Regions from separate parts of the Ureibacillus sp. FSL W8-0352 genome, predicted to be linked through region 2. Evidence: riboswitches for the same ligand, from Rfam matches in the RefSeq annotation. Region 2 holds a riboswitch; each other region holds the start of a gene.
What was found. Region 2 has a riboswitch for thiamine pyrophosphate ahead of tenA (thiaminase II). Riboswitches for the same ligand answer to the same signal wherever they lie in the genome.
Positions count from the first base shown of each region.

Region 1: another riboswitch for thiamine pyrophosphate. It lies ahead of NST98_RS14030 (LuxE/PaaK family acyltransferase); the one in region 2 lies ahead of tenA (thiaminase II).
Region 3: another riboswitch for thiamine pyrophosphate. It lies ahead of thiM (hydroxyethylthiazole kinase); the one in region 2 lies ahead of tenA (thiaminase II).

Region 1 is NZ_JBBOQT010000001.1:2,780,651-2,786,250, reverse strand. It holds gene NST98_RS14045 (FMN-binding negative transcriptional regulator) at 340-984, opposite strand; gene NST98_RS14040 (GNAT family N-acetyltransferase) at 990-1,511, opposite strand; gene NST98_RS14035 (MarR family winged helix-turn-helix transcriptional regulator) at 1,532-1,984, opposite strand; TPP riboswitch at 2,158-2,269, shown strand; gene NST98_RS14030 (LuxE/PaaK family acyltransferase) at 2,323-3,411, shown strand; gene NST98_RS14025 (acyl-CoA reductase) at 3,408-4,847, shown strand; gene NST98_RS14020 (ABC transporter ATP-binding protein) at 4,860-5,600, shown strand, end outside.
Region 2 is NZ_JBBOQT010000001.1:2,327,583-2,333,182, reverse strand. It holds gene NST98_RS11815 (NCS1 family transporter) at 1-418, shown strand, start outside; gene NST98_RS11810 (hypothetical protein) at 428-622, shown strand; gene NST98_RS11805 (M23 family metallopeptidase) at 785-1,777, shown strand; TPP riboswitch at 2,021-2,126, shown strand; gene tenA (thiaminase II) at 2,226-2,912, shown strand; gene tenI (thiazole tautomerase TenI) at 2,928-3,530, shown strand; gene thiS (sulfur carrier protein ThiS) at 3,527-3,736, shown strand; gene NST98_RS11785 (thiazole synthase) at 3,739-4,503, shown strand; gene NST98_RS11780 (ThiF family adenylyltransferase) at 4,500-5,513, shown strand.
Region 3 is NZ_JBBOQT010000001.1:695,702-701,301, reverse strand. It holds gene NST98_RS03575 (cation:proton antiporter) at 265-1,425, opposite strand; gene thiE (thiamine phosphate synthase) at 1,642-2,268, opposite strand; gene thiD (bifunctional hydroxymethylpyrimidine kinase/phosphomethylpyrimidine kinase) at 2,261-3,076, opposite strand; gene thiM (hydroxyethylthiazole kinase) at 3,079-3,825, opposite strand; TPP riboswitch at 3,905-4,006, opposite strand; TPP riboswitch at 4,066-4,168, opposite strand; gene NST98_RS03555 (reverse transcriptase-like protein) at 4,308-4,961, opposite strand.

The DNA of each region.
Region 1 (5,600 bases), 450 kb from region 2:
CATTATTAGAACAATCACATTTACTTTCCTCTTTTCTCCGTTCTGGGTTGTATCAAATATTCTGTTAATGTTATTAAATTCTTCCATTCTAATTAATAGAAAAGAAGTTGATACTTAACTGGCTTAAATATAATAAAAAAGGAGAATCCTTCTTTTACTTCTGTACATGATGAATGGAATGGATATCCTGACAGTTTTCACATTCATCCTCGTTTAAAACCTAAAAAAAATTTAAACCCATGAAATTTTGCAATGTGCAAAACTTCATGGGCTATTTTTCTATTTAGGAGGATTTTGTCCCAGCTCCTCCTCAATTTCTATTCTAATAATCTCATCTTGTTATTCAGATTTTCCTAACTCGCCTTTTTTATTTTTTATTCTTCTTTTCATTACTTTTGCCATTTGTTTAGAGCTTAAATCGCCTTCGCATTCCAATTTTTCAATGATGTTCAGATAATCCTCTTCATTTCGGTTTTGACTTAATTTATAGGCAGCTTGCAATTCTTGAATTTTAATTTTTATTCCAACAATTCCTTTGATTTGTTTTTTTGTTTGAGCAGAAAGATTTTCCCATAATACAGGATTGTCACGATGCCCTTCATATTTTTTTAATAATAAAATAAGGTCTTCTTCTAACTCAGTTTTGTTCATAATACTAGCTGTTCCATAAACATGGACAGCTTGATAATTCCAAGTTGGTACATTTTCATGGCTATACCAAGATGATGAGATATATGCGTGTGGACCTTGGTAAATTACAAGCACGTTTTCATTTTGTGATTCAAAGCTTTTCCATTGAGGGTTGTTGATAGCTAAATGTCCCGTTATATAATAATCATCTCCTTGCTTTCGCAACTCCAACGGTAAATGAGTAGCAATTGGTTTATTTTCAAATGTCGAAACAATTGTGCCGAAGGAGTTTTTCTGAATAAAATCAATGATTTCGTCTATATCCGTCACTGTAAAATATTTCGGTATATACATGCTAATCAACCTTCCAATGTTTTGATCATAATCAAGTCAGTCTGCTCTTCATCCCCCATATAAAAGGAATGAGATTCTTTTTGAACAAATCCCATTTTCTTATAAAAACCAATTGCATTTTCGTTCTTTTCCCAAACCCCAAGCCAAATTTTCTTTTTATTCCATTCCTTTGCAACTTCAATCGCTTTATTTAGCAAGACTTTTCCAAGTCCATGCTTCTGAAATTTCTCTCGAATATAAATTCTTTCAATTTCAAGGAATTCATCGCCCATTTTTTCCGTCTGAGCATCATCACTATTGACTTTTAAGTAACCCGCCAATTCATTTTGGTAATAGACAAAGAAAAATTGTGAATGAATATTGGATAGCTCTTTCTCTAATTGTTTTATATTAAATGCCTTTTCTAAATATACTTTCATATTTTCAGGTGAATTTTGATCTTTAAATGTGTAATAAAACGTTTCAATGCCCACTTCTTGTAATGTGTGCAAATCTTCAAGGGTACATGTTTTTATTTTGATTGTCATAGTGAACATCTCTCCTCATATCAATAATTTCGTTTGTTTCCCTTCTTAACGTATTCCCAATCTTTTTCAACATTTTTTCTTACCCGCTGCAAAAGATTGAATAATGTTTCCACTTCTACTTCAGATAATCCTTGTAAAGCTACAGCGTTAGAATGATCATGTTCTCTTATTAAAAACGGATAAACATTATTGCCTTTCTCGGTCGCATAGAGTTTCTTAATTTTTTTATTTTGTGGATCCTCTCGCTTTTCAACAAATCCGTTCATTTCTAGTTTTTTTATTGCGCGTGATGCAGTTGTCCGATCCACTTTGATCATTTCAGCCAACTTTTCTTGAATAATTCCTGGGTTCTCACATATTCGTACAAGGTACAAATACTGACCTTTTGTTAAGTCATATTCTTTAAACTCGATATTACTGATTGAATCTAGTGCTCGTGCTATCATCCCAATTTCACGAAGAACTTCTTTCATAATGAACCCCTCTCATTTTGTTGTAAATGCAATATTTTTAGTTCATTATACTCAACTTTTGTTGCATTTACAATAAAAAATAAAACCAATTGAATATCTACATAATCTTAGGATGAAAATTCAAAAAAATTTGCAATCTTTCACAAGAATAAGTAGACTTTATATTGAAACTGAATATATTAACCGGGGGCTTGCGGAAGCAGGCTGAGAGTACGACTAATCCGTCGTTGACCGTTTGAACCTGATTTGGGTAATGCCAGCGCAGGGAGTGTAGTAAGTCGAATTATGCACTTTGCTTAGGCAGAGTGCATTTTATTTTGCGGAAAGGGTGAAAACCGATGACTCAGCAACGAGAAATCATAGAGGAACTTTCTCAATTTATCAAAAAGAATCAAGCTTCAGAAGAAGAGTTTAATAGCTTGGCTTTACATATTTTTAATTATCAATACAAACATAATCTCCCCTATCAAACATTTTGCCGCCAAAAAGGAAAGACACCGCGGCTTGTGAAAAATTGGCGAGACATTCCTTATGTGCCGATGAGTGCCTTTAAAGAGGTTCCATTGACATGTTCAGATCCAGAGGCAGCGGTTAGAGTCTTTATGACAAGCGGAACAACCCAAGGAAAACAAGGCAAACACTATCATTCCACTCTCGAAATCAGAGAACTTTCCATGATTATCAACTTTAAAGAACGGTTTATGAAAGAAACAAATCGCATCCGCATGGGAATTTTGTTTCCAACTGAAGAGAAAATGCCGCACTCATCCTTAGCCCATTATTTAGCTCTTGTCATGAAAGAGTTTGGCACAGAGGACAGCTGCTATTTATTAAAAGAGAACGGCGTACATATTCAAAAAATCATCAGTGAGTTGGAACATGCCGAAAAAACAGGAGAACCATTTGCTTTGCTCGGAGCAAGTTTCAGTTTTGTTCATTTGTTTGAGGAATTGGAGCGTTTAGGAAAAACGTTTAATCTGCCGAAGGGAAGCAAAATTCTTGATACTGGTGGTTATAAAAATAAATCAAAGGAATTGGATTTAAATGAATTTTATCAGTTGCTTGAAAGATATTTCGGTGTAGATAGAAGCAATTGTATTAATATGTACGGCATAACAGAGCTAAGCACGCAATTTTATGATGATGGCAATGAGGTCGTTCCATCTATAAAAACTGGACCTAGTTGGATTCGTACGAGAGTCATCAATCCGTTAACAGGTGAAGAGGTTCCAGAAGGAGAACGTGGTGTTTTAGTTCATTATGATTTAGCGAACTTTAATTCCGTAATGGCGGTTGCTACTGAAGATGTAGGAATGGCGGTTGATGAAGGATTTTATCTGTTCGGTAGAGTTCAAGGTGCCGAGGCAAGGGGATGCTCGCTAGCGGTAGAAGAGTTTATTCAATTGGCGAAAGGAACAGCAAAATGAGAATAACAGCTGGATATATTCCAAATATCGGAGAAACGAAATTTGATAAGAAAATCCTGAAGTTTCAGGATTTAGAAGTGGAACTGCCTCTCCTTACATTAGAGCAAATGCAGAGGGTCATTGACACGGTGAAAAGAGAAAGTGCGGAAATCTTAAAATCACTGTCGGTATCAACAGTAGTGGACATCATCGGTTATGTAACGGAACAATTTTTGGACCGCAGTTCATCTTATCGACAGCAGGCGGAAAAGTTGCTTCCGATTGTCACCGGCTATGATGAGGAGGTAATTCGCCTTGGTCTTACATCTTTTTTAAAAACATTTCGCAAGCACGAACTCCAGCGTTTCCTAGTAGAAGATTTAGGAAATCCATTATTATTAGATCATTTTCAGCCGCGCGCAAAAGGTGGTTTTTCAAAAGCAATTGGACCAGAACTCATTACCCATGTATGGGCAGGGAATGTTCCAGCACTGCCTATTTGGAGTTTCGTATCTGGTCTGCTAGTAAAAGCAGGAAATATCGGAAAAGTTTCAAGTTCTGAACCTCTTTTTGCCGGCTGGTTTGCAAAAGCCTTAGCAGAGGCCGAGCCGAGTCTTGCCAATTGCTTTGCAGTTGTGTGGTGGAAAGGCGGCGATGAAAAGCGAGAGAAGATGATATTTGAAAAGTCGAATCTCGTTATCGGATACGGTAACAACGAAACGCTGCAAGCTTTAAAAAAACAAGTTCCCATTACTACTCACTTTTTGCCTTTTGGTCATAAAGTAAGCTTTGGCATCATTTCAAAATCTGCCTTAGATGCGCACAAAGCATGGCGAATTGCTCATCAAGCCGCACTTGATGTCATTCGTTACGATCAGCAAGGTTGTTACTCACCGCACTTATTTTATGTGCAAAAAGGCGGAAAAGTATCGCCAGTGGAATTTGCCCGCTTGATTGCGGGGGAGCTAGAAAACTTCGAAAAGCGTTATCCAAGGCGTAAGCTTTCCATGGAAGAATCAGTTGCCCTTGCTTCATGGCGGCAAAAGGAAGAAATGAGCACTTTTACAGCAACAGGAAAAGAAGTGCTTGGAACTTCCACACATCAATGGACGGTTGTTTTTGAAGAAGAGGAAAAAGTTTTTACGGCAAGCCCGTTGAATCGAGTTATTCGGGTTATTTCTTTTGAAAAATTAGAAGACATTCTGCCATACATCAAGCCATACCGCTCATTTCTTCAAACGATTGGTATGGCCGCAACCCCTAAAGAACTTTTCCACTGGGCAGAGTTGTTGGCTAACGTTGGCGTAACACGAATCACAGCACTAGGAAAAATGACTTCCCCTGAAGCAGGTTGGCATCATGATGGACGCTTCAATCTAATGGATTTAATTCAAATGGTAGACATCGAATCATCGGCAATAGTGGATAGTGAACAATTTGCTCCTTATGTTGATTAGGAGGTTTTTAATATGAGTTTTTTGGTAATGGAGGATGTAACGTACAGTTACGAACAAGGAAAAAATCAAATTTTACGTGGGATTAGCTGGGAAATCAATAAAGGAGAGTTTCATTGTCTGCTTGGAAAAAGTGGCTGCGGAAAAACGACCTTATTAAAGCTTGCTGCTGGCCTGCTTTCATCTGAGAATGGAAGCATTCGCCTGCAAGGAAAGGAAATAATCAAACCTTTACCTAATTGTAGTTTTGTCTTTCAAACTCCAACTCTATTGGAATGGAAAACAGTTATTGAAAATGTGCTTCTCCCTATTAAATTGAAACGGAAAATCAGAAGTGAGGATATGGAGCAGGCAATGGAATACTTAGAGCTTGTTGGGTTAGCCTCTTATCGAGATTGTTACCCTTTACAGCTTTCCGGTGGACAACAAAGCCGGGTCGCTCTTGCACGGGCCTTAATGCAAAAACCTTCTTTATTATTTTTGGACGAGCCTTTTGCAGCATTAGATGCCATTACAAGAGAAGAACTGCAAGATGATCTTTTAAGAATGTGCTATATGCATAATATTACTGTGCTCTTTATTACCCATGATATTGCGGAAGCTGTATATTTATCCGATAGAGTTGCTGTCATGGCACATGGAGAAATTGTCTATCAAACCCCAATCATGCTTGAACGCCCACGTAGAATGGAAATGAGATATGAGCCTTATTTTAACGAACTATGTTTCACGTTACGTCAAGTGATGAATGGTGAA
Region 2 (5,600 bases):
TATTTTAACATCGATTGTCGGTGTGTTGTTTGCAGATTACTATATCCTTCGTAAAAGAAGAGTGAATGTTAAGGATTTATATGAAGTAGATGGTCAATATCGTTATGCTAACGGAATTAACTGGGCAGGAATGCTTGCATGGATTATTGGGGGAATTATTGCCAATTTATTACCGACCTATTCTTCAATTGTAGGATTGGTAGCAGGTGCGGTTATTTATTATATTCTTGCAAAATATTGGTGGTTTAAAAAATATCCTCAAGCTGAAATAGTAGATCCAGATGATTCCAAATATTTAGGAATTACAGCTGGTAGGGACTGGATGATTGATGGTACAGAGACGGATGTAGAAGTGATCTTTGGAGAGCTAGAGGTGGAGGCAACCGAGCAAGTCATCCCATCGAAAAACATAGAATGAGGTGATTTGATGTCTGAAGAATATAAGGAGTTTCTTAAAGAAAAAGAAATTATTGAAAAGTATTTAGAAAAGGGATTAAAAATAGAAAAAATTTACGAAAACTTAGATGGTACAGTTGTAAAATTTTCAAATAGTGATGAAGAAATAATACTTACAACTCCAAATGCTAGAAAATTAATAGTTACAAAGTTGATACATGCTTGATTCTTTCGTGCTTAACATGTGTTGTTAAGCACTTTTTTATTTGCATAAAACTCTCCTACATAAAGGAAATTGGTATGTAAAATAATGGACTTTATTGTCATAGGAAAATCACTCATGGTTTAAAAAATTCGGGATATTCTAATGAAGAAAGGAGGATTCGTTTTGGTTCGAAAAATATTTCTCCCCTTATGTTTGGCGATTGTATGCTTTTATATATTTCCGACTTACGTAAATGCAAAAGAAACGAAGGAAAATGTTTATCAGGAAAGAATGAATTTGTACAAAAGCTACGAAACGCCATTTGTCCCATGGTATCGTTTGGCGGCGGTCGATCAATATGAAAGAAATATCCAAGAAGTACGGAAGGATATTCCGAAGCGTGAGAGTATCATCGCGATTCAGTTTTCTCCTGAATTTTGGGTTGGAGAATTGAATCCAAATGAGGAAGATACTTCACCTTTTTCAATTGGATATTTTGGGGGGAAAGGTCTTGATGGAAACGGAGATGGCAAGGCAGATCGAAATCATGACCAAGATATTCTTTATACAATGGCAACGTATTTAAGCGAATTTGGCCCGTCAGAAGAGGATTTTAAAACTGCCTTATGGGAGTATTACAAAGATGAAAAAATTATCAATCAAATTATAACCATTCAAATACTTTATAAACATTTCAATTCTATTGAGTTAGACAAGCATATTTTTCCCCTCCCAGTTCGAGGCTATAATTACAGCTATAAAGGAACTTGGGGTGCTAGCAGGGGATGGGGCGGAAGACGTATACATGAAGGAACGGATATTTTTGCAGGCTATGGAACGCCTGTTCTGTCAACTTCTTATGGTGTTGTAGAAGTGATGGGCTGGAATCAATTTGGCGGTTGGCGAGTTGGCATTCGGGATAATCAAAATACGTATCATTATTACGCACATTTAGCATATTTCAATAAAGATTTGAAAGTTGGAGATATTGTAGAACCGGGAACAATTCTTGGCGCCGTAGGAAGTTCTGGATATGGTAAAGAAGGAACGAGTGGAAAATTCCCTCCACATTTACATTACGGAATGTATAAATTTAATGGCCGTACAGAATGGGCATTTGACCCATATCCACATCTTTTGCAATGGGAAAAACAAACAAAGAAGGGACAAAAATAACAAGAGTTGCTTTAGCGAAAAATCGCTAGAGCAACTTTATTTTATGGTAGAAGCCGCAAACATTTTTAGCTAAAAGTATTTGAAGAATATCCAGTCTGCTAAAAAAGATTATGCTTTTCAATGAGACACTGGGAAGTAGAAAGTTATATATAGTTGGAATAAAATAACAAAATTTATATTCATTTTAACTTATTGAAAATTTTATGAGTTCATGTAACAATGATTGTAATTTAATAAAGCATTATAAATCACTAGGGGTGCTAATTCATTTTAGCTGAGAGAGGCATTGCCTCAACCCTTTGAACCTGCACTAGGTAATGCTAGCGAAGGGAAGTGGTTGTTGGGACTCGTATTGTCTATTATTATATCTTTTTGCATTTCGGGTTTTAAGCCACTTCATTTTTGAAGTGGCTTTTTTTAATGGTGAATTGAATGGGAGGGAGAAATGATGAAATTTACTGACCGACTTTTAGAAAAGTATTGGTCGACTTGGAGGAAAAACCATGAACATCCGTTTGTAAAAGAGTTGGGTGAAGGCACATTGGACCCTGACAAATTCCGTTTTTATATGATTCAAGACTATTTATACTTAATCGATTATTCCAAATTGTTTGCTTTAGGTGCGGTGAAAGCGCCAAATCTTGAAGTGATGACGGTGTTTGCCAACCTGCTTTATTACACAATGAATGGAGAAATGGCGTTGCACAGAAAATATGCGAGTCGTTTTGGCATAACGGAAAAAGAGCTGGAAGAGGCAAAACCGTCTCCGGTAACGCTTGCATATACGCACTATATGTTAGCTGTTGCACAAAATGGTTCTATCGCTGAACTTGCAGCTGCTCATTTAGCTTGTGCATGGAGCTACTGGGAAATTGGATGTGAACTTGCTGAAATCGAGGGTGCTAAAGAACACGGATTATATGGAGACTGGGTAAAAATGTACAGTTCCGAAGAGTTTGGCCAATCAGCGCAATGGAATCTCGATTTGCTTAATCAATTGGCAGAAGGAAAACCGGAATCTGAACTTTTACGACTAGAAGAAATCTTCTTAAATACAACACGATTTGAATACATGTTTTGGGACATGGCATACAACAGGCAAATGTGGCCGACTGATGAAAAAGTCAATGCATGAAAGGAAGTCAATGTATTGGAACTGCATGCCATAACTGATGGAAAAAAATCAATTAAAGAGCTGAAAGAGATTATTACATCCATTGCCGATGTTGTTGATTACATTCATATACGCGAGAAAAGTAAAGTGCCCGCAGAAATCGTTGCGCTAGTAGAAGAACTTATTTATGCAGGGGTGGAGAAAGAAAGGCTTGTTATTAACGACAGGCTTGATATAGCCCTACTTACGGGTATACGGAACGTACATCTTCCAGCAAACAGTCTTCCGGCAGCAAAAGTAAAAACGGCGTACCCATATATGAGAGTTGGGGTTAGCGTGCATTCCGTTGAGGAAGCAAAAACTGCTGAAGAAGCGAGGGCAGATTATTGTCTTTTCGGTCATGTATTTGAAACGGACAGCAAAAAAGGATTGGCAGGTAGAGGAACGAATGCCCTAGGTAAAATCGTTGAACAATTGCAGATTCCCGTGATAGCGATTGGTGGAATTACGCCAGACAACGTTGAACAAGTGCTGGAGAAAAAAGTGCATGGCATTGCGGTGATGTCTACCATTTTCTCATCGAGTCAACCAAAGGAAGCCGCAATCCATTTAAAAAATATTGTTCAAAAAGGGGGATGAAGTTGCATCTTTACATTAATGGCCGAAAAACAGAAGTGCAAAGTAGTATTCAAAGTGTTGAAGATTTGTTGAAGTTTTATAAATTACAAGATCGCATAGTCGTGGTTGAACAGAATGGCGAAATTGTATTGAAAGAACAGTACAGCAAGCAGCTAGTGAATGATGGCGACAAAATTGAAATTGTCCATTTTGTTGGAGGGGGATAAACATGTTAAAAATTGCAGATAAAGTTTTACAATCAAGATTGTTGTTAGGTACAGGGAAATTTCCGAATTTTGAGATTCAAAAGGAAGCGGTAGAAGCATCTGGAGCAGAGATTTTAACTTTTGCGGTCAGAAGAATGAATATTTATGCACCATCCCAACCGAACTTTTTAGAAATGTTGGATCTTTCCAAATACACGCTTTTACCGAATACGGCAGGAGCCAAAACAGCGGAAGAAGCAGTGAGAATTGCGAAACTCGCAAAAGCTTCAGGGTTATGTGACATGGTGAAAGTCGAAGTCATTGGGGATGATAAAACTCTTCTCCCTGATCCTATTGAAACATTAAGAGCATCAGAAATGTTATTAGAAGAAGGATTTATTGTCCTTCCTTACACTTCTGATGATGTAGTGTTAGCGAAGAAGCTGGAGGAATTGGGAGTTCATGCTATCATGCCAGGAGCTTCTCCTATTGGTTCTGGACAGGGTATTATCAATCCATTAAATCTTTCATTAATCATTGAACAGGCAAATATTCCTGTCATTGTCGATGCAGGAATTGGTTCCCCAGCAGATTGTGCGATTGCAATGGAGTTAGGTGCAGATGGCATTTTATTAAATTCAGCGGTGTCAGGTGCAAAAGATCCAGTTAAAATGGCAAAAGCAATGAAACTCGCTATTGAAGCTGGAAGACTTGGATATGAAGCAGGAAGAATTCCGAAAAAGCGCTATGCTGTTGCCTCCAGTCCAACAGAAGGGATTCTTTCATAATGGAGCGATATTCGCGACAAATTTTGTTTTCTCCGATTGGTGAGGAGGGACAGAAAAAATTACTGAAAGGCCATGTACTCATTGTTGGTGCAGGGGCACTAGGTTGCGCGAATGCTGAGATGTTAGCTCGAGCTGGCATCGGTAAAATCACTATCATTGACCGGGATTACGTCGACTTGACGAATCTCGGTCGTCAACAACTTTATACGGAAGAAGATGCAAAAAATAAAATTCCGAAAGCTGTTGCTGCACAAAAACATCTACAAACAATCAATTCAACCATTCAAATTGAAGGGATTGTTGGGGATTTTTCAATTGAATTAGAAGAGATGGTAAAAGATGTGGACCTCATCATTGATGGAACAGATAATTTTGAAACGAGATTTTTCATCAATGATGTTGCCATGAAACACGGCATACCATGGATTCACGGTGCGGTTGTAAGAAGTTATGGTATGAGTGTTTCGATCGTGCCAAAACAAACACCGTGTTATAATTGTTTGCTTCAAGTGATTCCATCCGATGGTATGACTTGTGATACCGTTGGAGTCATTAGTCCAGCGGTGCAAATCGTTGCATCTTATCAAACAGCGGAAAGCCTGAAATACTTAGTGAGTGGAAAGGTGTCTAAACAACTAGTTTCCTTTGATGTTTGGAAAAGGGAGCATTCAATTATTGACGTTTCTTCTTTAAAAAGAGAGGATTGTCCTTCATGTGGGAATAATCCCACACATCCTTACTTAACATTAGAAACAGGTTTGAAAACAGCAGTGTTGTGTGGCAGAAATACGGTGCAAATCAGACCGCACCAAAAACAACAAATTTCATTGGATCATATCTCAAAAAGACTCCAACCGCTTGTTCAAAACTTAAAAGCGAATCCTTACTTAATTTCGTTCCAAGCAGAAGATGTTCAAATCGTTCTCTTTCAAGATGGCCGGGCATTAATTCATGGAACGAAAGAAGAAGAAAAGGCTAAAAGAATTTATCATCGCTATGTGGGAGCATAAAAGTGCTGAAAGTTGCTTGCCATTGGGAAAAACACGGACACCTGTTAACTATGAGCGAAGTAGAAGTAGAAGTGGTATCAAAATATA
Region 3 (5,600 bases), 1.6 Mb from region 2:
TTCCAAAATAAAATCTATGTTAACCAAATTATTTAATAAAAAACACTTGACTAGAGGTAAGAAAGGGGCTGTCCAGAAAGTCGAACACTTTCTGAACAGCCTTACTTCTTATAGTAATATTCTCTTAAAAACTTTGCTCCTGCGGTGGTCACATCAAACGCGCCTCCTCGTCGCAATTTATCTGCGGCGAAAGCGATAGCGACAGCCGCAAAGGAGACGTCTCAAAATGACTTTGATATGCCCCCTTTTTATTTTAATTATTTATTATGCTTGTTGCGCTTCTTCCCGTTTACCGAAGATTAGCTTTAATAATGGTGGAGTTACTAAAGTCGTAATAATGATGACTACAATCATTGCGCCATAAAACTCTTGAGATAATATGCCGCCAGTTAGTCCAATGGAAGCTAAGATTAATGCAACTTCTCCTCGGGAAATCATGCCTGCCCCAATGCCTGCCGAGGATCTCCAACCAAAGCCACAAACTTTTGCTCCAAGACCGCAACCGATAAATTTTGAAAGCACGGCAATAATAGAAAATACAATAATAAATACAATTTGATCTCCAATTCCATCAAAGCTCATTGGTAAACCAATGTTAATAAAGAAGAACGGTACAAAGATGCCATATGCAATTGGTGAAACACCGTGTTCAACTTCTTTTGCATATTTTGTTCTACTAATAGCAACCCCCATGAAATATGTACCGATAATGCCTGATACCCCAAGGAAATCAGCAAAATAAGCGAAGGCAAACAATAATATTAAGCCCGCAGTAACAATCGGTTCAGTAATTTTAAATCCTTCAAAGAGATGCATAAACTTCGGCACAAGATATTTTCCAACAAAGTAAATGACAATAAAGAAGATAATTTGTTGAGCAATTACCCATGCAATATTTGTATCCGAGCCCACAAAAAATCCAATTGCAACAGCAATGAGAATTACTACAATTACATCATCGAGAACCGCTGCTCCAAGTAATGTAGCTCCTTCTCTACTATTTAACCATCCAATTTCCCGCAATGTTTGAACGGAAATACTTACGCTCGTTGCTGCGAGTAATAATCCTAAGAAGACCCCTTCAGAAGTTGGAATTCCAAATATTGGTGCAGCTCCCCATCCCATTAAAATCGGCATAATGACCCCTAAAACTGCCACTAGAGTTGCTGCTTTGGCATTTTTATTTAAGCTTTCTAAGTCTGTTTCAAGTCCAGCAAGGAACATTAATAATAATACTCCGATTTCACTGAACACATGAATTAATTCCGTTTGTTCTATCCATCCAAGAACAGCCGGCCCAAGAACGATACCCGCAATGATTTTGCCTAATACGGATGGTTGTCCTAGGCGAATGCTGATTTGACCAGCTATTTTCGCAACGAGCAACACGAGTACAATTTGTAAAATAAATTCAAATACATCCACAATAGTTACCCCCTTGTTGTAATAATAGATGGATGCAAAAAAAGACATGGTGGTAGCCTTGTTGACAGACTCCACCATGTTTTGCTCCATATTCAAATACGTTTACTATTATAAACGAATTATATTATTATGTAAATTCCTTTTTTTCAGTTTATTTTTAAATTTTGTTATTCTATTTTGAGAAAAGTTACGATAGAATTACTTATTGTTATGATGTTACTTTCCCTTAAATTGCTGGACTGTCTGACTGCGATTATTGCTATTGCATATAGCGGAAATGACTGCTACTCCGTCAGCTCCTGCTTCTAATACCATATGTGCATTGAATGGAGTAATCCCTCCAATTCCGACAATTGGGAAATTCGGATACATTTTCCTTGCGTCCTTTAAAAAATCAACCCCAGCTGGCTTTTTGGCATCAGGCTTCGATTTCGTCTCGAAAATTGGACCAATCCCTACATAATCTGCCCCTCCTTCGACAGCTTTCACCATTTCTTCTTTATTATGAACGGAAACACCAATTATTTTGTGTTGAAACTTTTCGCGAATTTCTTCTATCGGTGTATCATCTTGACCAACGTGAATGCCATCTGCGTCGATTTTTAATGCAAGATCCACATCATCATTCACAATAAAAGGAACTCCATATTGCTTACAAAGGGATCGACATGCTCTTGCAAATTGTTCTAATTCTTTCCCCATTAACGGTTCTTTACCTTTTTCCCTCAGTTGAAAAATCGTAATACCTGCTTTTAAGGCATCTTCTAGCACTGATAGCGGGGACTCATTATTACAATTCTCGTTACCCATTATGAAGTAAACAGCTAAATCCGTTCTATTCAACAATTTCCACCTCTACTTTAGCACCAAAACGGTGAGCAAAGTGATTTGTTGGGCCATGTCCACGTCCGATATTTAGTGGATTTTCAATTGCCATTTGAACAAATTTTTTCGCTTCGATAACGGACTCTTTTAACGAAAGCCCCTTACCTAAATTTGCTGTAATAGCTGCAGAAAAAGTACACCCTGTTCCATGGGTATGTTTCGTATCAATTCGTTTTGATTTTAATTGAAAGAAAGAGCCGTCTTGAAAAAAGACCGTATCAACAGCAGATGGACCTTCCAAATGTCCGCCTTTCATTACTACACAATTAACACCAAGTTGCAAAATCTTTGCTGCTGCTTGTTGAATGTCATCTGCTGTTTCAATTTTCATACCTGTGATTTTCTCAGCTTCTGGAATATTAGGCGTTAATACGGTTGCTATTGGCAATAATTCATTTTTCATCGCTTGTACGGCCTCTTCTTGCAATAACGCTTGCCCACCTTTTGCAATCATCACTGGATCAACGACTATTTGAATATTTTTATCTATTAAATTTTTTGCAATCGTTTTAATAATATCTGCAGAAAATAACATACCTGTTTTTAATGCTTTCACTTCAAAATCTTGTAAAACTGTATTCAATTGTTGTTCCACAAATTCAGACGTTGCAGGATAAATACCTTCTACGCCTAATGTATTTTGAGCAGTCAATGCGGTAATGACAGATGTACCAAAAACATTTAGCTCCTGAAATGTTTTTAAATCCGCTTGAATGCCAGCTCCCCCGCCGCTATCTGAACCAGCAATTGTCAAGACAATATTCACAGTTATTCACCTCTTGAAATTTGATGTAATCCATTTAATATTTCAACTTGGAAGGAACCAAGGTATTTTTCTTTCGAAGCATTTTCAGCGACTTTTTTATAGTCAGCTAATACATTTCGAATATTTTCAAGTTTTCCTCCATCCAACGTTAATGCTGCAGCACAAATAGCACTTAATAAACAACCTGTTCCTGTAACTTGAGTCATTAACTCATGGCCACCACTAACTGGATAGTGTTCTATACCGTCAGTCACGAAATCTTCTTTTCCAGATACAGCGACAATTGCACCATACTTTTGAGCAGTTTCCTTAGCAACAAGGGTAATATCCATTTCTCCTTCTCCACTATCAACTCCTTTTGCTTGCCAATTAATTCCCGCAATTGCTGCTAATTCTCCAGCATTACATCGGATTAAATCAAATTTAATCTCTTTTAATAAATTTTTTGTAATTTCTTTACGATATGTTGTAGCCCCCGCCCCGACAGGATCAAGCACGACAGGAATGTTTAGTTCATTTGCTTTTTTGCCAGCTAATATCATTGCTTCTACTGAATTTTTATTTAATGTACCAATATTAATTAATAATCCGTTTGCAATAGCGACCATGTCTTCTACATCCAATGGCTCATCTGACATAACTGGTGAAGCTCCAATTGCAAGCAAACCATTTGCAGTAAAATTCGTTACAACGGTATTTGTAATACAATGAATTAATGGATTTTTTTTTCTTATTTTGATTAAGCTCATATATATCCTCCTATAATTGTAAAAATTTATGTAAAGAAAAAAGCTCCTTTGCACGGCGCAAAAGAGCTTTGAAAATAGAACACAATCTTTCATTGCTCCCTACGGCAGTGCTAACTGCATCAGGTTCTAAGGGTTAGGTGATATCACCTTCTCAGGCACTTGGCCACCCCTGCAATTATCATATGAAATAAAAAAACTCTCCAAGTTTGGAGAGCAACAATACACATAATCATAATTCATACGATAAGGTATTTTGCTCCCTACGGCAGTACTAGCTGCATCAGGTTCTAAGGGTTAGGTGATATCACCTTCTCAGGCACTTAGGCCACCCCTGCAAAATTTAATAATTTTTTAGTTGTTATGAAAATTATAACACATTTTCATTTTATTTTTTCAAATAATTTAATAGAATTTAAAAAGATTGCTAGATAAAACAGCTAAATCACTTAAATTCTAGATTGAATGTCACAAGTTTTTCTCGATTAATCTAACTCTATTTTTCCTTCAATTATGGTATTATTCAATGCTTGAGTTGCTAATCGATCGGCTTCTTCATTCCCTTTTCGCGAAACTAATTCAAATTCAGGTTTAATTGCTAGTTGATTTAATTTTTCATCAATTTTATTCGCCCAATTTGTTAATTCTTTTTCATAAATAGGCCATTCTCCACTCATTTGATTAATAACAACCTGTGAATCACCAATGAATCGAACAGTTTGATGATGAACGCCTATCACTTCTAACTCTAGAATACTTCCGTATAATGCCGCATATTCCGCTTCATTATTAGATCTTAAGCCAAGTTGCATTAAATTTTTTCTAGTTCGATAAGATTTTCCGTTTTGTTCAAAATATATGGCAAATCCTAAACCGGCTTTTTGACTTTCTAAATCATAACCACCATCAAAATACACTGTCACATTGGATGGCTCAGTTTCGATTTCCTTTAAATATTTTTTTATTTCTTTAACAGACCATGTACTGTCATATTGATCAATAAAGGTCATATGTTTTACTTTTCCGGTTTTCTTTAATTCTTCTGCAATCAATAGGGCTTGAACTGGCGGCATTTCATCTGATCGAAAAGTTGTTTCCAATCCTTTATGATGATACGTCCATTCAATGGTTATTTTCATGAATATAACCTCCCTGTTCCTGTTTACTTCAACAATTCGATATGTGCACTAATGTAGGCTTTGGTTTTTAATTTTTTTTATGAAATGTAATCGAACATAACGAAACTTCAATCGCTTAATTCGATTATACATGATACGAAAAGATGAGCGGATGTTTGAATAATCTTCAATGAAATCGAGAATGACATGTTCAATCATAATGAAGAACCATAATGTAAGGAAAAGAACAAGGATTACACCATCAAATAATTTTGTGACTATCAAGTAATATGAATAGAAGAAGTATTTAATCGTTATAAAGATGAAGCTAACTGTGATGATAACTATTGGAATATATCGAAACAACAAAGTTTTTTTTGTGAAAACCATAAGGAGAAAACTTACAATACAACAAATCAAGACAAATATTACAGTTAACATATTAATAATCATTCAATTCACCTCACTATGCAACTGGATGAAGGAAATTACCACTTTTTTGTTATTTTTTTCCTTTAATAACAAAAATATTCAATAACGTGAGGCATTTTTAAAACAGTAATCATAAAACGATTTATGAGCTTAATTAACACAAAAAGGAGCGATACCGCCCCTTATTCTTTAACCATTTAAAAAATTCAAAATAATCAACCTGTAGAA